DNA from 3 places in the Actinomadura sp. NEAU-AAG7 genome. Region 2 is predicted to be linked to each of the others. Evidence: riboswitches for the same ligand, from Rfam matches in the RefSeq annotation. Region 2 holds a riboswitch; each other region holds the start of a gene.
The links. Region 2 has a riboswitch for cyclic di-AMP ahead of KLI87_RS18945 (CHAP domain-containing protein). Riboswitches for the same ligand answer to the same signal wherever they lie in the genome.

Region 1 (5,750 bases), on a different contig from region 2:
CATGCCCTCGTACACCTCGGTGGTCGGGCCGACGAAGAACGTCCCGCGCTCCTGGAGGTTCGTGATCGCGTACGCGGTCGCGGCGCCGGCGCGGTCGGCCACCAGCGACCCGGACGGACGGGTGCGCAGCTCCCCGAACCAGGGCTCGTAGTCCTCGAACACGTGGTGGGCCATGCCGGTGCCGCGCGTCTCGGTCATGAACTCGGTGCGGAACCCGATCAGGCCCCGCGCCGGGACGAGGAACTCCATCCGGATCCAGCCGGTGCCGTGGTTGGTCATGTGCTCCATGCGCCCCTTGCGGACGGCCATGAGCTGCGTGACCGCGCCCAGGTGCTCCTCGGGGATGTCGACGGTGAGCCGCTCGACCGGCTCGTGCTTCTTGCCGTCGACGATCCGGGTGACGACCTGCGGCTTGCCGACGGTCAGCTCGTAGCCCTCGCGGCGCATGTTCTCCACGAGGATCGCGAGCGCCAGCTCGCCGCGGCCCTGCACCTCCCAGGCGTCCGGGCGCTCGGTCGGCAGCACCTTGATCGAGACGTTGCCGACCAGCTCCCGGTCGAGCCGGTCCTTGACCATCCGGGCGGTGACCTTGGTGCCCTTCTCGCGGCCCGCCATCGGCCCGGTGTTGGTGCCGATCGTCATCGAGATCGCGGGCTCGTCCACGGTGATCAGCGGCAGCGGGCGCGGGTCGTCGGGGTCGGCGATGGTGTCGCCGATCATGATGTCGGGGATGCCGGCGATCGCGATGATGTCGCCGGGCCCGGCCTCGTCGGCGGGCTTGCGGGTGAGCGCCTCGGTCATCAGCAGCTCGGTGATCCGCACCTTCTCGACGCTGCCGTCGTGGCGGCACCAGGCGACGGTCTGGCCCTTCTTGATCGTCCCGGCGTGCACCCGGCACAGCGCGATCCGGCCGAGGTAGCTGGAGGCGTCCAGGTTGGTGACGTGCGCCTGGAGCGGCGCGTCCGGGTCGTAGGAGGGCACCGGGATCGCCTCGGTGATGACCTTGAACAGCGGTTCCAGGTCCTCGCTGTCGGGCATGGCGCCGTCGGCGGGCTTGTTCATCGAGGCCCGCCCGGCGCGCCCGGAGGCGTAGACGATCGGGAAGTCGATCTGGTCCTCGTCGGCGTCGAGGTCCATGAACAGCTCGTAGGTGTCGTCCACGACCTCGTCGATGCGGGCGTCGGGACGGTCGGTCTTGTTCACGACGAGGATCACCGGCAGCCGCGCGGCCAGCGCCTTGCGCAGCACGAACCGGGTCTGCGGGAGGGGGCCCTCGCTGGCGTCCACGAGCAGTACGACGCCGTCCACCATCGACAGCCCGCGCTCGACCTCGCCGCCGAAGTCGGCGTGGCCGGGGGTGTCGATGATGTTGATCGTGAGGCCGTTGTGCCGGACGGCGGTGTTCTTCGCGAGGATCGTGATGCCCTTCTCACGTTCCAGGTCGCCGGAGTCCATGACGCGGTCGTCGACGTCCTGGTTCTCGCGGAAGGCACCGGACTGCCAGAGCATGGCGTCGACCAGCGTCGTCTTGCCGTGGTCGACATGGGCGACGATCGCGACGTTCCGGAGGTCATCGCGCGTGGAGATGGGCATGCGGGCTCGCCTTGCGTGAGAGTTCGGGAGTCGCCGCAGACGCGCGGCACCCCCCATTCTACTTGGCCTCGCGCGCGGCCCCACCCCCGCAAGGGGTTCCGCCCGTCACACCGGGCCTTTCCGGGGGGTGTGAGGGGCCGTCCCTCCACGGGAAACCCCCGGGAGGCCCGCAGGAGAACGGCGCGGATTGGCCAACTTTGCCGATCCTTTGTAATCTCCCTGAGATCCGGCCGTCCGGAGCGCCCCACCCCCCGGGGCCTGCGGCCGGAGCGCCGAGTCCGCCGCGGCGGGGCCTGTGAGCACGGGCCGCGCGGCGCGGAGCCGGGGACCCAGGATCCCCCGGGGTGAATCGACCTCGTGTCGTAGGGCGCCTCCTGGCCCGAACCCGTCAGCTAACCCGGTAGGCGCGCAGGGAGAGGAGAAACCGGCTTGGCAGCCGATTCCCACCGGCGGCGGCGCCGCACGCCCGTCGCCGTCGCGGCCACCACCCTCCTGATCGGCCTCGGCACCACCGCGCCGCTCGCCGCGCACGCCGCGCAGCCGTTCGGCGCGCCGAACGGCGCGCCCGCCCCGACGCCGCTGCCGACCTCGGAGAAGGGGCTGCGGCAGAGCCTGGACGCGCTGAACACCGAGGCGGAGAAGCTCACCGAGCAGTACAACAAGGCCCGCGTCGACCTCGACCGGGCGAGGAAGGCCGAGCAGGCCGCCGCCCGCGCCGCCGCCACGCTGGAGGCGCAGACCGCGCCCGCGCGCGAGCGGCTCGGCCAGATGGCCGCCGCGAACTACATGAACGGCGGCCCGAGCGCGATGTTCGGCGTGAGCGGCTCGTCCGAGGGGCTGTCGGCCGGGGCCTACCTCACGCAGAGCCAGGCCGGCGCCGTGGCCGCGCTGCAGAAGCAGATCGACCGGGCGAACCAGGCCAGGCGCACCGCCGAGGCGAGGACCGCGCAGGTCCAGCAGGCGGCGGAGCGGGCCAAGGCCGCCCGCGAGGCCGCCCGCCAGAAGGTCGCCGAGGTCACCAAGCGGCTCGACAAGCTGACCACGACCCACGTCAAGGACCCGCGCACCGGGCTGTCGGCCACGATCCAGGGCTCGGGCCTTCCGGCCAAGATGACCCGCAAGGCCCTCACCAAGCTGGGCTCGCCCTATGTGTGGGCCGCCGCGGGGCCGACCACGTTCGACTGCTCCGGCCTCGTCGTCTGGGCCTACGCCCAGGTCGGCAAGCCGGGCCTGCCGCACTACACCGGCGACCTCCTCGCGATGGGGCAGCGCGTGTCGCGCGGCTCGCTGCGCTCGGGCGACCTCGTGTACTTCGGCGCCAGCGTCCACCACATGGGGATCTACCTCGGCGGCGGCAAGTACCTGCACGCCCCGCAGACCGGCGACGTCGTCAAGATCTCGAACCTGTCCGACCGCTCCGACTTCGCCGGGGCGAACCGCATCACCTGACGCGGGTCACGTCGTCCGCTTCAGCAGCCTCTCCAGCTCGTCGATGACGGGACGGTCGCCGGGCAGCCAGTCGACGTCGTAGAGCTCGTCCGGGGTGAGCCAGCGCAGCGCCAGGTGCTCCAGCGCGCGCGGCTCACCCTCGACGATCGCGGCCGTCCACACCCGCAGCAGGCTGCGCCCGCTGAGCCGCCAGTCGCCGCCGACCCGGCGGTCCAGGCGGATCCCGATGTCGAGCTCCTCCCTGCACTCGCGGACGAGGGCCTCCTCGTCGCTCTCCCCCGGGTCGACCTTGCCGCCCGGCAGTTCCCAGCCGCCCGCCATGTGCGCCGGCTCGGCGCGCTGGGCGCTCAGCAGCCGCCCGTCCGAGATGATCGCTGCACCCACCACGACGAGGTCGATCGCCACCAGCCCCCTCCGGCTCTCCGTTCACTTCATTCTGAGACGGTCGCGGGGGTGGGCCCGGTTCCGGTCGCGCCGTTTCCGCCGGGACGAGCGTCCGCGACGACGCGCGCCGCGTCCCGGACGATCTCCTCCAGGTGGCCGCCGTGCGCGCCGCGCCAGTACACCTGCCCGCAGTCCACGCACCGCCCGTAGACGTCGTAGCTGCGGCGGGTGCCCGCCTCCAGGTCGCGCTCGACGTCGCGCTTGTCGACCTCGGCGAGCGGGCCGTTGCAGGCGGTGCAGCGCGTCCAGGGCGCGAGGACGGGCGCGAACCGCTCCAGCAGGTCGCGGAGCTGGTCGTCGGGGCGCGAGCCGCGCACGTACGCGCCGAACCACAGCGCGCGGCGCCGCAGAAGACCGCGGTCCTGGGTGAGCAGGACGCGCCGCTCCTCGTTGGCCTGGACGACGAGCGCGGGGTCGTCCATGTCGTTGTGGTAGGCGGTGTCGAGCCCGAGCAGCCGCATCCGCCGCGCGAGCGTGCCGAGGTGCACGTCCAGGAGGAAGCGCGGCGCGGCCTGCCCGGGCTCCAGCGGGACGGGCTGCGGGCGCGGGACGGCCTCCACCAGCACCTCCTCGCCCGCGTGCGGACGGGCGGACGGCGCCACCCGCTCCCCGCGGACCGTCATCGGCCCGACCTCGGGCAGCGGCACGCCCAGCGACTCCACGAGGTGCCCCAGCGTCGAGGTCCCGTCGTAGGCGACCCGGCGGGCGGACTCGCGCCGCGTCGCGGGCAGGAACATCAGCAGTTCGTCGGCGATCCGGATGCGTATCTCGGGCTCCACGCCGTCAGCATGCCACGCGGCCCTGGCGAATCCCTCCGGATTATCGTCAGGCGGCCGTGAGGCGGCCGGCCGACGACTCCAGGGAGGCCAGCAGGGACGGCACGTCCTGCCCCAGCAGGACGCCGCCGCGCTTGACGATCCTCCCGGCGACCAGCACGGTGTCGACCTCGCGGGTCCCCGCGTACCGGACCACCGCCGCGATCGGGTCGTGGGCCGCCGCCATCCCCGGCGTGTCGGTGCGCAGGACGACCAGGTCGGCCTGCTTGCCGGGGGCGAGCGACCCGGTGACGCCCGCGAGCCCGGCGGCCTCCGCGCCGCCGATCGTCGCCATCCGGAGCACGTCGGACGTGGTGAACCCCATCCCCGCGCCGTCCGGGCGGCCGCGCTCCAGGACGTGGGCGGCGCCCATGACGCCGAACATGTCACCGGGGCCGCTGACGACGGTGTCGGCGCCGAGCCCGGTCGGGACGCCCGCCGCGAGCGACCGCCCGGTGGCGACGGGACCGAGGCCGAGGGCCGCCTCGACGCCGGGCGTGACCGAGACCGTCCCGCCGGAGGCGGCGATCCGCCTGAGGTCGTCGCCGGTGAAGTGGTTCGCGTGGACGTACATCGCCCCCTGGTCCATCAGCCCGTGGTCGACCAGGAACGCCATGCCGCGCTCGGCGCTCTCGGCGCCGTGGCCGCCCATGTGGGTGGTGACCGGGAGGCCGAGGTCGCGGGCCACCGCCCACTCGCGCAGCGCGCGCTCCGGGCTCGTGAGCTCGGGGCCGAGCGCGGCCATCGCCATCGTGAGGAGGCCGTCCGGGACGTCGAAGTAGGCGTCGCGGACGCGGGCCGTCTCGGCGGCGAGGGCGTCGAGGTCGCCGCCGCCGAAGTAGCAGAAGCCGAACACGGCGCGCGCGCCGGACGCGCGCAGCGCCGACACGCTCGCCTCGGCGTACTCCGGGCGGAGCTGGATGTGCGACCAGTCGACCACCGTCGTGACGCCCGAGTCGAGGCACTCCAGGGCGCCCGCGAGCGTCCCGGCGTACACGTCGTCCGCGGTGTGCCGCGGGGCCAGCACGCCGAGGACGCGCTCCACGTAGGCGGGCAGCGTGCCGTCGGGCAGGGCGGCACGGATCCCCGCCTGCCAGACGTGCCGGTGCGTGTCCACGAAGCCGGGCAGCACGATCCGGCCCGACGCGTCGATCACCTCGGCGTCCGCCGGGAGGGGCGCGGCGGCGGAGGAGGCCAGGTCGGGGCCGACGGCGGCGATCCGCCCGTCCTGGACGAGGACGTCGGCGCGCCCGAGCACGGTGGGCGCGGGGTCGGTGTCGATGACGAGGCCGTCGCGCAGGAGGTAGGTCGATGTCATGCCAGAAAGCTTAAGGAAAAGCTTTTTAGAAAGCAACTTGGTGAGCGAGTATTCTCGGCGTGTGCGCGACGACGTTTCCCCGAGTGCCTCCCCCGACGCCCCCGGGGACGAGGTCGACGCGATCGCGCGGG
Region 2 (5,750 bases):
GTCGTCGACGTTGTCGCAGATGATGAAGACGTCACGTCCGGCCACGGCCGCTCCTTCCCGGAAGGCGCCGCGCGGCGGTCCCGCGCGTGGCCGCCGCCCCGAGGAATCTCCGGGCCAGGCGTCCGGGGCGGGAGGTGGCGGCGCCCAGCACGACCGCCCGCGCGAGCCGTCCCCGCGTCCCGGCGGAGTCGAGGGCGAAGGCCAGGTGCCCGCCGGCGGTGGTGTAGGAGCGGAGCCGGTCGGCGGCGAACCGCGTCAGCCGGGGCCGCACCGGGAACGCGACGCCGTCCAGCGGCGGCGATCCGGGGCCGGCGCCGGGACGGGTGACCAGCTCCCCGCGTCCCGTGCCCACCCGGAGCCGCACGTCCCAGACGGGGTCGGTGAGGCCGATCGGGCGGATCCGGCGCGCGGGGTCGAACTCGGCGCTCCAGGCCAGCACGTCGCCCCGGTGCTCGACGCGCGCGGGCGTCCGCGCCGTCCTGGACGGGCGGCGCCGGTCGCGGAACTCCAGCGCGGCCGTCAGCGCGGCGCCGGGCGGGATCCGGCCGAGCGGGTTCAGCACGGTCCCGGCGACGCGCGCCAGGCCGTCCCGCATCTCAAGCCGGGTCACGGTGTTGGCGGGCCGCAGCTTCTTCAGGGACCGCTTGTGCAGGCGGAGGCCGGTCACGTCAAGGACGCGGCGTGCCGGCGCATCCCCGGCGGGGTCGCCCCAGTAGATCCGCCCGTCCCGCTCCCGCAGGTGGACGCGCAGCTCGGGACGCTCCGCCCGGTCGTACTCGGCGGCCGCCAGCGCGCCCTCGTGGTCGCCCTCGCGGAGCAGGAACGCCGCGATCGCGGGCAGCGTCTGGGCGGTCTCGAACGCCCGCGGGTCCAGCTCGGCGACGTAGGCGGAGGCGAGGTCGAGGAAGCGCGCGCGGTGGGCGGGGTCGCGGGCGCGCAGGTCCCGCAGGTGCAGGGGGAGATCGTGGTTGACGAACTTGACGTCCTTGGCCCGCTTCAGCTCGTGCGCCCCGCGCCCCGCGAACAGCGCGTCGATGCGCCGGTGGATCTCCAGCCGGTCGGCGAGGCTGGCCGTCTCGGCGCGCCGGTTGGAGATCGACGGCGCCGCCGCCCCCTCCTGGACCAGCCAGCTGTAGACGCGGTGCGGGATCAGGGCCGTGCCCTCGGCCGCGAGGTAGGCCTCGGCGGTGAACAGCAGGTCCTCGTAGTGGAGCCGCTCGACGAACCGCAGACCGGCGCGCTCCAGGAAGTCCCGGCGGTAGACCTTGTTGGTCGAGAGCGTGTCGTAGAGGAGGTTGGGGTACTCGCCCAGCGACCCGTAGAGGACGCTGCGCCTGTAGAGCCAGGGGAACCAGGGGCGGACGCGGTCCGGGCCGCCCTCGGGGACGTCCAGGAAGATCCGTTCGCAGAGCCCCGAGACCAGGTCGGCGCCGGTGTCCTCGGCGGCGGCGACGAGGTTGAGGCAGGCGTGCCGGTCCAGCAGGTCGTCGCTGTCGAGGAACATCAGGTAGCGGCCGTCGGAGCGCTCGATCCCGGCGTTGCGCGGGCCGCCGCAGCCCCCGGAGTTGGACGGCAGGTGCACCGCGGCGACCCGGCCGGGATGCGCGGCGGCCAGCCGGTCGGCCACCCGGCCCGTCCCGTCGGTGCTCGCGTCGTCGACGATCACCGTCTGGACGCCGCCCAGCGACTGCCCCAGCGCCGAGGCCACCGCCCGCGGCAGCCGCCGCTCGTCGTTGTAGGCGATCACCACCACGCTGACCCGCGGGCGCGCCCGCATGGGCGGTCCCCCCTCCCCCGGCTTGCCTCGTCAGCCGGGAGTGTTTCCAGGAACGCCGCGTGAACGTCCAAGACCGATCAAAGGGCGTCAATGATTCCCATTACCCGAAACCGGGATCACCGGGCGAGGCCGGGCATGCCGGAAGCCGCCCGGCGGTGCCGGGCGGCTTCCGTGCGGCTTCCAGCGGCGTTCATGCGCGCCGCGTGGGGGGCGGGAGGGTGGGTCAGCCCGAGTAGTCGGGGTAGCCGTAGCCCACGACCTGCGACTTCTTGCGGATCTTCTGCTTCACCGCGTCGCCGGTGTTGCCCTCGACGGTGCTGATCGTGCCGTTGCCGTTGTCCTTGACGACGAACCCGACGTGCTCGATGCCGTCGATGCCGCCGCTGCGGCCGTTCTTGAAGTCGAAGAAGACGACCGAGCCGGGCTTGGCCTTCTGGCCCCAGCGGCCCTCCTTCTTGAACCAGGTGGCGTGCTGGACGGTGTAGGCGTCCCAGCCCATGTCCTTGGCGCCGACCTGCGCGCCGACCCACGAGACGAACATGTTGCACCAGCTCGCGCCCTTGTACTCGCGCACGGCGCCGCCGTCCCGCTTGGCGGTCTCGGCCGCGTGCGGGGTGGACATGTACCACTTGTGGAACTTGGTGTTGCCGCCCTTGCCCTCGCGGATGCCCACCTGCGACTCGGCCATCTTGATGACTTCCTTGGCCTTGACGCGGTGCGGCGGCACCTTGAAGCCCTCGCGGCGGGCCTCGGCGGCCTGCGAGAGCGCCGGGGCACCGGCCTTGTGGGCGGACCGCTCGGCGTGCGCGGGCTCGCCCGCGACGTGCGCGACCGACGCGGCGCGGGCCGGGGTCTCGGCGGTGGCGCTGTCGCTCGCGAGGGGGTTGAAGACGGCCAGCCCGAGGGCGCCGACGAGGACCGCGCCGACGGCGACGCCGACGGCCCTGTCCTCGGCGGACAGGCTGGACAGGCTGGCGATGGAAAGTCGATCGAAACGACCGGTCATGCAGGGGATCTCCTTGTCTTCCATGGCGCCTACCGGGTTAGCTGACGGATTCGGGCATGGAAGAGCCCTACGGCGCGCTCTGGGAGCGCCCCGATTCACCCCTGGAACCTGGGTCCCCGGCTCCGTGCGGTCTGGGACGACCGGCACGGACTCGGCCTCGCACCGCGGAACACGATGCGTTTCGGATGTATCTCAGTGACTGATCTGAGGAGCGCCCTTCATCGGGCGCGCGCCGCGGGCGGGTTCCGCTCCGCGACCGCCGTCCGCGCTTCGCGCGTCCGGCCCACAACGCATGGAACGCGTTGGGTGATTTCGGTAGAAGGTACCAACCTTCCCAAGAAAAGCAAACCAGGCACCAAACAGAGTCTTGCCTGATCAAAGCCCTCTCAAGGGAGTCCCAACGCCGGGGGCCCGCCGGGTCTTCCCGATCTTTCCCGGGTTCTCCGGCGGCGATCACAAGGAGGTCCCGGATCCCTTATGGCGGTGGAATCCCGCGCTTCCGAGCCGGTCCCGGCTTTACCTTGACCCCCGCACGCAACGCCCGGGTAAAAAAGGTCATCTTCGACGTGGCGAGGGGTCCGCCGGGCCTGCACAAAACCCGGAATGAGTCCTACGTCACGCAGGGTTACGCCACGGGGAACGGAGTGACCTGGGTCACTCGACGCGCAGGGCGAACAGCGTGGTGTCGTCGGCGGCGCGGTCGTGCTCCATCCGCGCCAGGACCTCGTCCAGCACCGGCTCGGGGCTGGACGCGCACTCCGCCAGGATGCCGGTGAGCCGCTCGATCCGCTCGTCCAGGTCGGCGTCCCGCCGCTCCACCAGCCCGTCGGTGTAGAGGAAGATCAGGTCGTCGGGCCTGAGCTGGATCCTGGCGGTCCCGTAGGCCCAGTCGGGCACCGCGCCCAGCATCGGGTCCGGGACGACCTCCATCGGCGCCGCCAGCCCGCCCCGCACGAGGATCGGCGGCGGGTGGCCCGCGCACGTCCACTCCAGGACGTGGCGGCGCGGCTCGAAGTGGGCCACGACGGCGGTGCCGGTCGCGGGCGGCTGGATGTGCCCGACCAGTTCGTTCAGCCAGCCCACGAGCCGTCCCGTGGGCTCCCCGGTGCACGCCAGCCCGAGCAGGCCGTTGCGGGTGCGGGCCATGGCGGCGGCGGCCGGGAGCCCGTGCCCCGCCGCGTCGCCGATCGCGAACAGCGCCCGCCCGTCGGGCATCGCCCGGGTCGCGAACCAGTCCCCGCCGATGCGGGCGGTGCTCTCGGCCGCCAGGCTGCGCAGGTCGACGCGCAGGCCCGGCAGCTCGTCCAGCTCGCTCTCGTCCGGCAGGATCGCGCGGCGCAGCGTCACCGCCACCCGCCGCTCCTGCGCCGTCTGGGCCTGCTGCTCCAGCATCTGCCGCCGGGTCTCGGCCAGCGCCCGCTCGATCCCGCGCCGCCGCGTGATGTCCTGCGAGACGATGTTGATCGAGACCGGCAGCCCGGAGTCGTCCAGCACCGGCTCGGCGAACACCCACAGGTGCCTCGGCGCGCCGTCCGGGCCGACGACGCGGTGCTCGGCCTCCACCGGCTCCCGGCGGGAGAACAGCGTCTGGACGGCCTCCTCCACCAGCGGGAGGTCGTCGTCCATCACGACCTTCGGCAGGTCGTCGGGCATCGGCGGCACCTGGTCGGCGCGCAGGCCGTAGTTCGCGAGCATCTGCGGGGTCCACTCGGCGTCGCCGGTCGCGAGGTCCCACTCCCCGAACCCGAGCAGCGCGAGCCGCTCGACCCGCTCCAGCCGCCGCGCCTGCCGGTCGGCGTCGTCGTGGTAGCGCCAGCTCACGCACAGGCCGGTGGGCACCGCCACGCACCGCACGCTCATCCGGGACGTCCGCGACAGCCCGCCCTGCGCGGTCGAGTACGTCATCGACGCCCGCTCCAGCCGCCTCCCGGTCTCCACCACCTCCACGAACGCGTCGAAGAGCCCGCTCATCGCCATCCCCGGCTCGGTCGGGAGCAGCCGGCGGCCCGCCAGCTCCTCCGCGCCCCGGCCGAACAGGTCCCGCGCGAGGTCGTTCAGCTCCGCGTAGAGGAAGTCGGCGACCTGTCCGCCGGAGTCCCGGACCGGGATCAGGTGCGCCGCGCCGTCGAGCGCGCCGTCCAGGAACGCCCTGGCCACCGGGTCCTCGGGCAGCCCGGCGATGATCTCCGCGTCGTCGGCGGTGTCCTCGGTCCGGACGCGCCGCAGCACGTCCTCGGCCTGCGTCACCACGGCCCGCCGCTCGTCGGCGCCCTTCGCCCGGGGCGCCTTCCGCCCGGTCAGGGCGGCGCCCTCCGGACCCGGCACCCCTCCCCGGTCGCGCGCGCCGACCACCAGCGCCGCGGCCTCGGCCAGCTCCATGTCCATGTCGCGGGCCAGCCAGATCAGGTGCTGCAGCGCCTCCCCCGGCGGGACGCCCAGCCGCCGCGCCAGCACCACCCGCGCCTCCGCCAGGACCGCGCGGTCGTGCGCGGCGCCCCGCAGGTCCTCCAGGTCGGGCACGGCCGCGTGCGCGCCGGACGGACCGGCCCCCGCGGGCCTCCCCGCGGGATCGGACGTCCGCGCCCCACCGCCGTCAGCTTCCGCCACCGCGTCCCCCATTCGGCGTTCGATGACCCCGGGAGAAAAGGTACATACACCGATGAAGGACTCTTCGCTGTCATTTCATCAGCAGGCCAGATCTTTAACCCGGTTTTCCGTTCGGCCCGGAGACGACCGGTTCAGGGGCACCTTCCCCGAAACCTCCCCGCCACACCCAGGCCCCCCGGAGCGGTCCACTTCTCTCGATTGGATGGCGACAGGCGCGCCCCGGCGTCCCTAGCGTGAACCCCATGCACGACGACCTCGCGCGGCTCCCCGGACTGCTCTCGGGCCACGCCGCCCGCCTCCTCGCCACGCTGGACGGGCGCCCCGCCGCCGTCCCGCCCGGGCCGCGCACGCCGCCGCGGC
Region 3 (5,750 bases), 630 kb from region 2:
CGGGTCGCCGGGCCGCCGCGCGAGGCGCAGCCGGAGCTGGTGGAGGCGGTGGAGGGCGGCGACGTCCCGCCTGCGGCCGACCCCGTCCGCGTCGCGGTGCTGGCCTACCTGCTGCGCCCCCCCGGGTGGACGGGGCTGGTCGAGGCGGCGCGCGCGGAGCTGGAGCGCTCGGTGTCGGCGTCGGAGGAGGAGGCGGCCGAGCGCCGCTTCGCCGCGCTGCGCGAGGAGCTGGCCGCCGCCCGCGCGGCGCGCGCCGGGGAGGTCGAGAAGCTGCGCGCCGACCTGCGCGGCGCCAAGGCCGAGATCGCCGAGCTGCGCCGCAAGCTGCACGAGGCGCGGACGCGGGCGCGCGACGCGCAGGCGAGCGCCGAGCTGCTCGCGGCGGGCGCCGAGCGCGAGCTGGCCGCCGCGCGCGAGTCGACCGCCGCCGCCGACAAGGAGCTGCGCAAGCTGCGCGCCCGCGCCGCGCAGGCCGAGGCGGCGGCCGAGGCCGCCAAGCGGGCCGCGCGCGAGGGCCGCAACGTCGACGACGTCCGGCTGCGGATGCTGCTCGACACGCTGGTGGACGCGGCGCGCGGCGTGCGCACCGAGCTGGCGCTGCCCTCCACGATCGGGCGCCCGGCCGACGTCGTCGGCGCGCAGGAGCCCCACCGGGCGCTGCCGGGCCGCGTGCTGTCCGACAGCGACCCGCAGCTCCTCGACCAGCTGCTGACGCTGCCGCAGGTCCACCTCGTCGTGGACGGCTACAACGTCACCAAGACCGGCTACGGCGAGCTGCCCCTGTCGGACCAGCGCAACCGCCTCGTGTCGGGCCTCGGCGGCCTCGCCGCGCAGACCCGCGCCGAGGTGACGTGCGTGTTCGACGGCGCGGACCTGGACGCGCCGGTGCCCGTCGGGGCGCCGCGCGGGGTGCGGGTGCTGTTCAGCAACCCCGGGCAGACCGCCGACGAGCTGATCGGCGACCTGGTGCGGGCCGAGCCGCCCGGCCGGGCCGTCGTGGTGGTGTCGGCCGACCGCGAGGTCGCGGACGCGGCGCGCCGCGCCGGTGCGCGCCCCGCGCCGTCCACCCTGCTGCTGCGCCGCCTCGGCCGCTCCTGACCCGCCGGCGGCCGTCTTCTGCCCCCGCTGAACCGCTTGTGACCTGCGCGAACCCCGTTCCGACTGTCGGTGATCTTGGTATCACGGAAAGTGGACGTACGCGGGATAAGTCAATCAAGATGTGATGTTTCGGTTGTGACGGTTGTTGTGCCTCGCTAATGTCGTCCGCTGACGTCGTGGAGCGAGAGGGGCGAATTCGACCGTGGCCAGTGATCTCATCGGGGCCTCAGCGCAATCGCGTGACCGGCGGAGACATCGCGCGCCTGGTGGCGCGGCCCGTCGCGTGGTGGCAGTGGCCTGCCTCGCGGCGACGGCGTCCTTCGCCTTCCCCCCGGTGGTGGCGCACGCGGCGCCCAAGCCGAAGGCGGCGGACGTGCGCAAGAAGCTCACCAAGCTCAATGAGCAGGTTGACCAGAACGTCGAGAAGTACAACAAGGTCAACGAGCAGCTCAAGATCGCCAAGAAGAAGCTCGACGCCGCCAAGAAGTCGAGCAAGGGCGAGGAGACGGCGTTCGAGCGGCAGCGTTCCGCGATCGCGCAGATGGCGGCCGCCGCGTACAAGAACGGCAACACCACCGACGTGTCGGGTTTCGTCGGCAGCGACGACCCGCAGGCGATCCTCGACCAGGCGGCGGTCTTCACGCACCTGTCGCAGGAGCGCAGCTCGCAGCTCACCCAGTTCCTCGCGGCCACCCAGCGGCTGCGCCGGGAGCGGGCGACGGCCCAGAGCGCCTACGACGACGTCGCGGGCAAGGCCAAGGAGCTGAAGGACAAGAAGAAGGAGCTCGACAAGCAGGTCGAGCAGCAGAAGAAGCTGCTGGCCAAGCTGGGCGAGAAGTCGCCGAGCAAGTCCGGTGGCGGCGGCGGCACGGGCGGGACCTACAACGGCCCGGCCAGCGGCTCGGCGCGCACCGCGCTGAACTACGCCTACGCCCAGCTCGGCAAGCCGTACGTCTACGGCGCGGCGGGCCCGAACTCCTTCGACTGCTCCGGGCTGACCATGCGCGCCTGGGGCGCGGCGGGCGTCAGCATCACCCGCACGACGAACTCGCAGTTCGCGGCGACCAAGCGGGTCGACAAGAGCGACCTCCAGCCGGGCGACCTGGTGTTCTTCAGCAGCCTCGGGCACGTCGGCATGTACGTGGGCGGCGGCAAGATGATCCACGCCCCGCACACCGGCGACGTCGTCCGGATCGCCGACATCTCGTCGGGGTACTACGTCTCCAACTACTACGGCGCGGGACGTCCCTGAGCGACGATCCCCCCGCCATATCGGCAACGGACCAGGCTTTGACCTGGTCCGTTGTTGATTTTGGGGGGGTTTGCCTTCTGATGGGCCTTTGGTACCTTTGCACCACTCGGGCACCCGCCAGGCGCCCGAGCCCCGCGGCGCCCACCAGGCGTCACGGCCCCCGCGCGGCCCCGTCCAGGCGCCGCGTCCGGCGGCGCGCTCCACGTGCCGTCCCCCGATTTCAGGCCGGACCCGGCCGATCGTGCGCACGCCGACGCGTGCATGGCGCTGAGCGCGCGCCACGACGGTGCCCCAGGGTCCGGTGAGGCAACGCCGAGTCCGCGCCCGCGCGGAGCCGGGGAACCAATCGACCGGCGTCCGGGAGTCCGCTTCCGGACGGGCACACCGGTCCCCGGGGTGAATCGGCGCGTCCCTCCCGTCAGGTGAGAGCCGCCGTAGGGCCACTTCCACGCCCGAACCCGTCAGCTAACCCGGTAGGCGTCTTGGAAGAAGGAGTGATGCACACCCCCCGAACAAGCCACGGCCCGCCTGCGAGCGGGCCCCTCGGGCGTGGCCGCCGATTCAGCGCGCGGCCGCGCCCGGCCCTTTCCCGGGCGGCTTCCACGACGCTCATGACGTCCTGCATAGGATCACGCGCATGACCGACGGCCCCGGCCAGGAGGAACACGACGCGGCACCGGACGCCGCGCGGAGCGTTCCACAGGACGCCTCCCTCTCCCGCCGCGGGATCCTCGGCCTGGGCGCGGGGGGCGCCGCCCTGCTGCTCGCCGGCACCGCCGGCCTCGTCCACGCGCGCTCCGGCGACGGCCGCGCCGCGTCCGCGAAGGCCACCAGGGCGGCGGGCTCCTTCCACCCCGACGCGGCCGGGGACATCCTCGCCAACCGCGCGCGCGCCGTCTCCCGGGGCGACCGCGCCGCCTTCCTGGCCACCGTCGGCTCCGCGCCCGCCGCGTTCCAGCAGGCGCAGGCGGGCCTCTACGACAACCTCCGCCGCCTCCCCCTGGACGGATGGCGCGAGCGCGTCGTCGACACCCAGCACACCGACGCCGCGTCCGGGGTCACGGTCGTCCGCGCGGAGGTGCGCTACAGGCTGAAGGGCTTCGACCGGCACGAGGTCGCCCGCGCCCGCTACCTGTCCCTCGCCCCCCGCTCCGGCGGCTGGACGATCGTCGGCGACGGCACGTCCCACGGCCTCGCCGACGACGCCGAGATCTGGGACGGCGGGCCGCTGACCGCCGTGCACGGGCGGTCGTGCCTGGTCGTCGGGGACGCGTCCGGGCTGGACGGCTTCGCGCGCAGCCTGGACGCGGCCGTGCCCGTCGTCACCCGGGTGGTCGGCCGGGGCTGGGCGCAGCGGGCCGTCGCGCTCGTCCCCGCCGACGCGCGGCTGGCGGCCGCGCTCGCCGGGCAGGGCCAGGACCTCGGCGCGATCGCGGCGCTCGCCACCGTCGCCCCGCCGGCCGGGGAGGGCCCCGGCGAGGACCGCGTCATCATCTCCCCCGGCACCTTCGGACGCCTCAACGCCCTCGGCCGCGACGTCGTCCTCGCCCACGAGCTCACCCACGTCGCGACCGGCGGCGCCCGCGACCGCACCACCCCGCTGTGGCTGATCGAGGGCTTCGCCGACTACGTCGGGTACTCCGGGACCGAGATCACGGTGCGGTCGGCGGCCGGGGAGCTGGCCCGCGAGGTGGCCGCCGGGCGCCTCCCGGCCGCGCTGCCGGACGCGGCCGCCTTCACCGGCGCCTCGCCGCGGCTCTCACAGTCCTACCAGGAGGCCTGGCTCGCCTGCCGGATGATCGCGGACCGGTACGGTGAGGCGACGCTCGTGCGGCTGTACCGGGCCGCGGGGCGCGTCTCCGAGGCGGCCGCGCTGCGGGACGCGCTCGGCCTCACCCGGGACCGCCTCACCGCCCTGTGGCGCGACTACCTGAAGAAGGAGCTCCGTTGAGCCGACGTCCCCGGATCGCGGCCGCGGTCGCCGCCGCCGCGCTGTTCGCCGCGGTCGGCGCCGTCCTGGCGCTCACCACGCCGTGGAACCCGCTCCCCGGGCGCGTGCCGGGCGGCCGCGTGGAGGCCGACCCGTCCGCCGACTTCTCCGCCGCCGAGATCGCCCGCTCCCGCGCGTTCGACTCGGCCCTCAACCCGCCCGCCTACGCCGGCCTCCTCGTCGGCCTCGTGCTCGTGCTCGCGCTCGGCCTCACCCCGGCCGGATCGCGGCTGATCGGGTGGACGACGGCGCGCGTCCGCCGGTGGCCGCTGCGCGTCATGGCCGCCGCCGTCGCGCTGACGACGCTGCTGCGGGTGGCGGGGCTGCCGTTCGACCTGTGGGGCGAGTCCGTCCTGCGCCGCTACGGGCTGTCCACGCAGTCCTGGCCGCAGTGGCTGCTCGACCAGCTCAAGTCCCTCGCGGTCACCTGGGTGATCTACACGGTCGCGCTGCTGCTGCTCTACGCGGTGATGCGCCGCTTCCCCCGCTACTGGTGGACGGGCGCGGCCGCGGGCGGCTTCCTCCTCGTCGTCGCCGTCTCCTTCCTCTACCCCGTGGCCGTCGAGCCGGTGTTCAACAAGTTCCACTCGCTGCCGCAGGGGCGGCTTCGCAGCGACCTGCTCGCCATGGCCGACCGCGACGGCGTCCCGGTCAAGGACGTCCTGGTCGCCGACGCCTCCCGCCGGACGACCTCCCTGAACGCCTACGTGTCCGGGTTCGGCTCCACCCGCCGCATCGTCCTGTACGACACGCTGCTGCGCTCGCCGCGCCCGCGGATCGAGTCGATCGTCGGCCACGAGCTGGGCCACGCCAAGCGGGGCGACGTCCTGTGGGGGACGCTCGTGGGCGCCCTGGCCGTCGCGGGGGGCGTCTGCCTGCTGTACCTCCTGCTGACCTCCCCGCGCCTCCTGCGCCGCGCCGGAGTGCCCCCGGCCGAGGACTCCGACGTCCGGACGGCCGTGAACCCGCGCTCGCTGGCCCTCGTCCTCGCCCTCGTCGCGGCGGGGACGCAGATCGGCATGCCCGTCCAGAACCTCGTGAGCCGCCGCATCGAGGCCCGCGCGGACGCGCACGCCCTCGACCTCACCCGCGACCCGTCCACGTTCGTGTCGATGCAGCACGAGCTGGCCGTCCGCAACATCTCCGACCTGAGCCCCGACGCCCTCGAACACCTCCTGTGGCTGACCCACCCGTCCGCCCCCGACCGCATCGCCATGGCGAGAGACTGGGAGCGAATCCATGGCGCGCCCCTCGGCGTCAGGCGCTAGGGCGCCTTCCTTCAACGGGCCACGCGGCGATCGCGGGCATCGCTCCGACCTCGCCTGGCGGCTCGCTTCGCGATCAGACTCTCGCTTCGCTCGCATCTGCCTTCGGACGCGATCGCAACGCTTGCGGTGGTGTGCGGTCAGT

Region 1: linked by a shared signal. The riboswitch ahead of KLI87_RS38325 (C40 family peptidase) and the one ahead of KLI87_RS18945 (CHAP domain-containing protein) in region 2 are both predicted to bind cyclic di-AMP.
Region 3: linked by a shared signal. The riboswitch ahead of KLI87_RS16175 (basic secretory family protein) and the one ahead of KLI87_RS18945 (CHAP domain-containing protein) in region 2 are both predicted to bind cyclic di-AMP.

What each region holds. Positions count from the first base shown of each region.
Region 1 covers NZ_JAHFZY010000012.1:178,676-184,425, reverse strand. The annotation lists gene typA (translational GTPase TypA) at 1-1,593, opposite strand, end outside; cyclic di-AMP (ydaO/yuaA leader) riboswitch at 1,888-2,016, shown strand; gene KLI87_RS38325 (C40 family peptidase) at 2,023-3,042, shown strand; gene KLI87_RS38320 ((deoxy)nucleoside triphosphate pyrophosphohydrolase) at 3,049-3,441, opposite strand; gene KLI87_RS38315 (Mut7-C RNAse domain-containing protein) at 3,474-4,265, opposite strand; gene KLI87_RS38310 (amidohydrolase family protein) at 4,312-5,619, opposite strand; gene KLI87_RS38305 (MarR family winged helix-turn-helix transcriptional regulator) at 5,681-5,750, shown strand, end outside.
Region 2 covers NZ_JAHFZY010000003.1:967,694-973,443, reverse strand. The annotation lists gene KLI87_RS18955 (glycosyltransferase) at 1-45, opposite strand, end outside; gene KLI87_RS18950 (glycosyltransferase family 2 protein) at 32-1,777, opposite strand; gene KLI87_RS18945 (CHAP domain-containing protein) at 2,001-2,783, opposite strand; cyclic di-AMP (ydaO/yuaA leader) riboswitch at 2,795-2,939, opposite strand; gene KLI87_RS18940 (SpoIIE family protein phosphatase) at 3,438-5,390, opposite strand; gene KLI87_RS18935 (pyridoxal-dependent decarboxylase) at 5,633-5,750, shown strand, end outside.
Region 3 covers NZ_JAHFZY010000003.1:341,653-347,402, reverse strand. The annotation lists gene KLI87_RS16185 (NYN domain-containing protein) at 1-1,098, shown strand, start outside; gene KLI87_RS41000 (C40 family peptidase) at 1,385-2,350, shown strand; cyclic di-AMP (ydaO/yuaA leader) riboswitch at 2,651-2,844, shown strand; gene KLI87_RS16175 (basic secretory family protein) at 2,988-4,301, shown strand; gene KLI87_RS16170 (M48 family metallopeptidase) at 4,298-5,608, shown strand; gene KLI87_RS16165 (Ig-like domain-containing protein) at 5,746-5,750, opposite strand, start outside.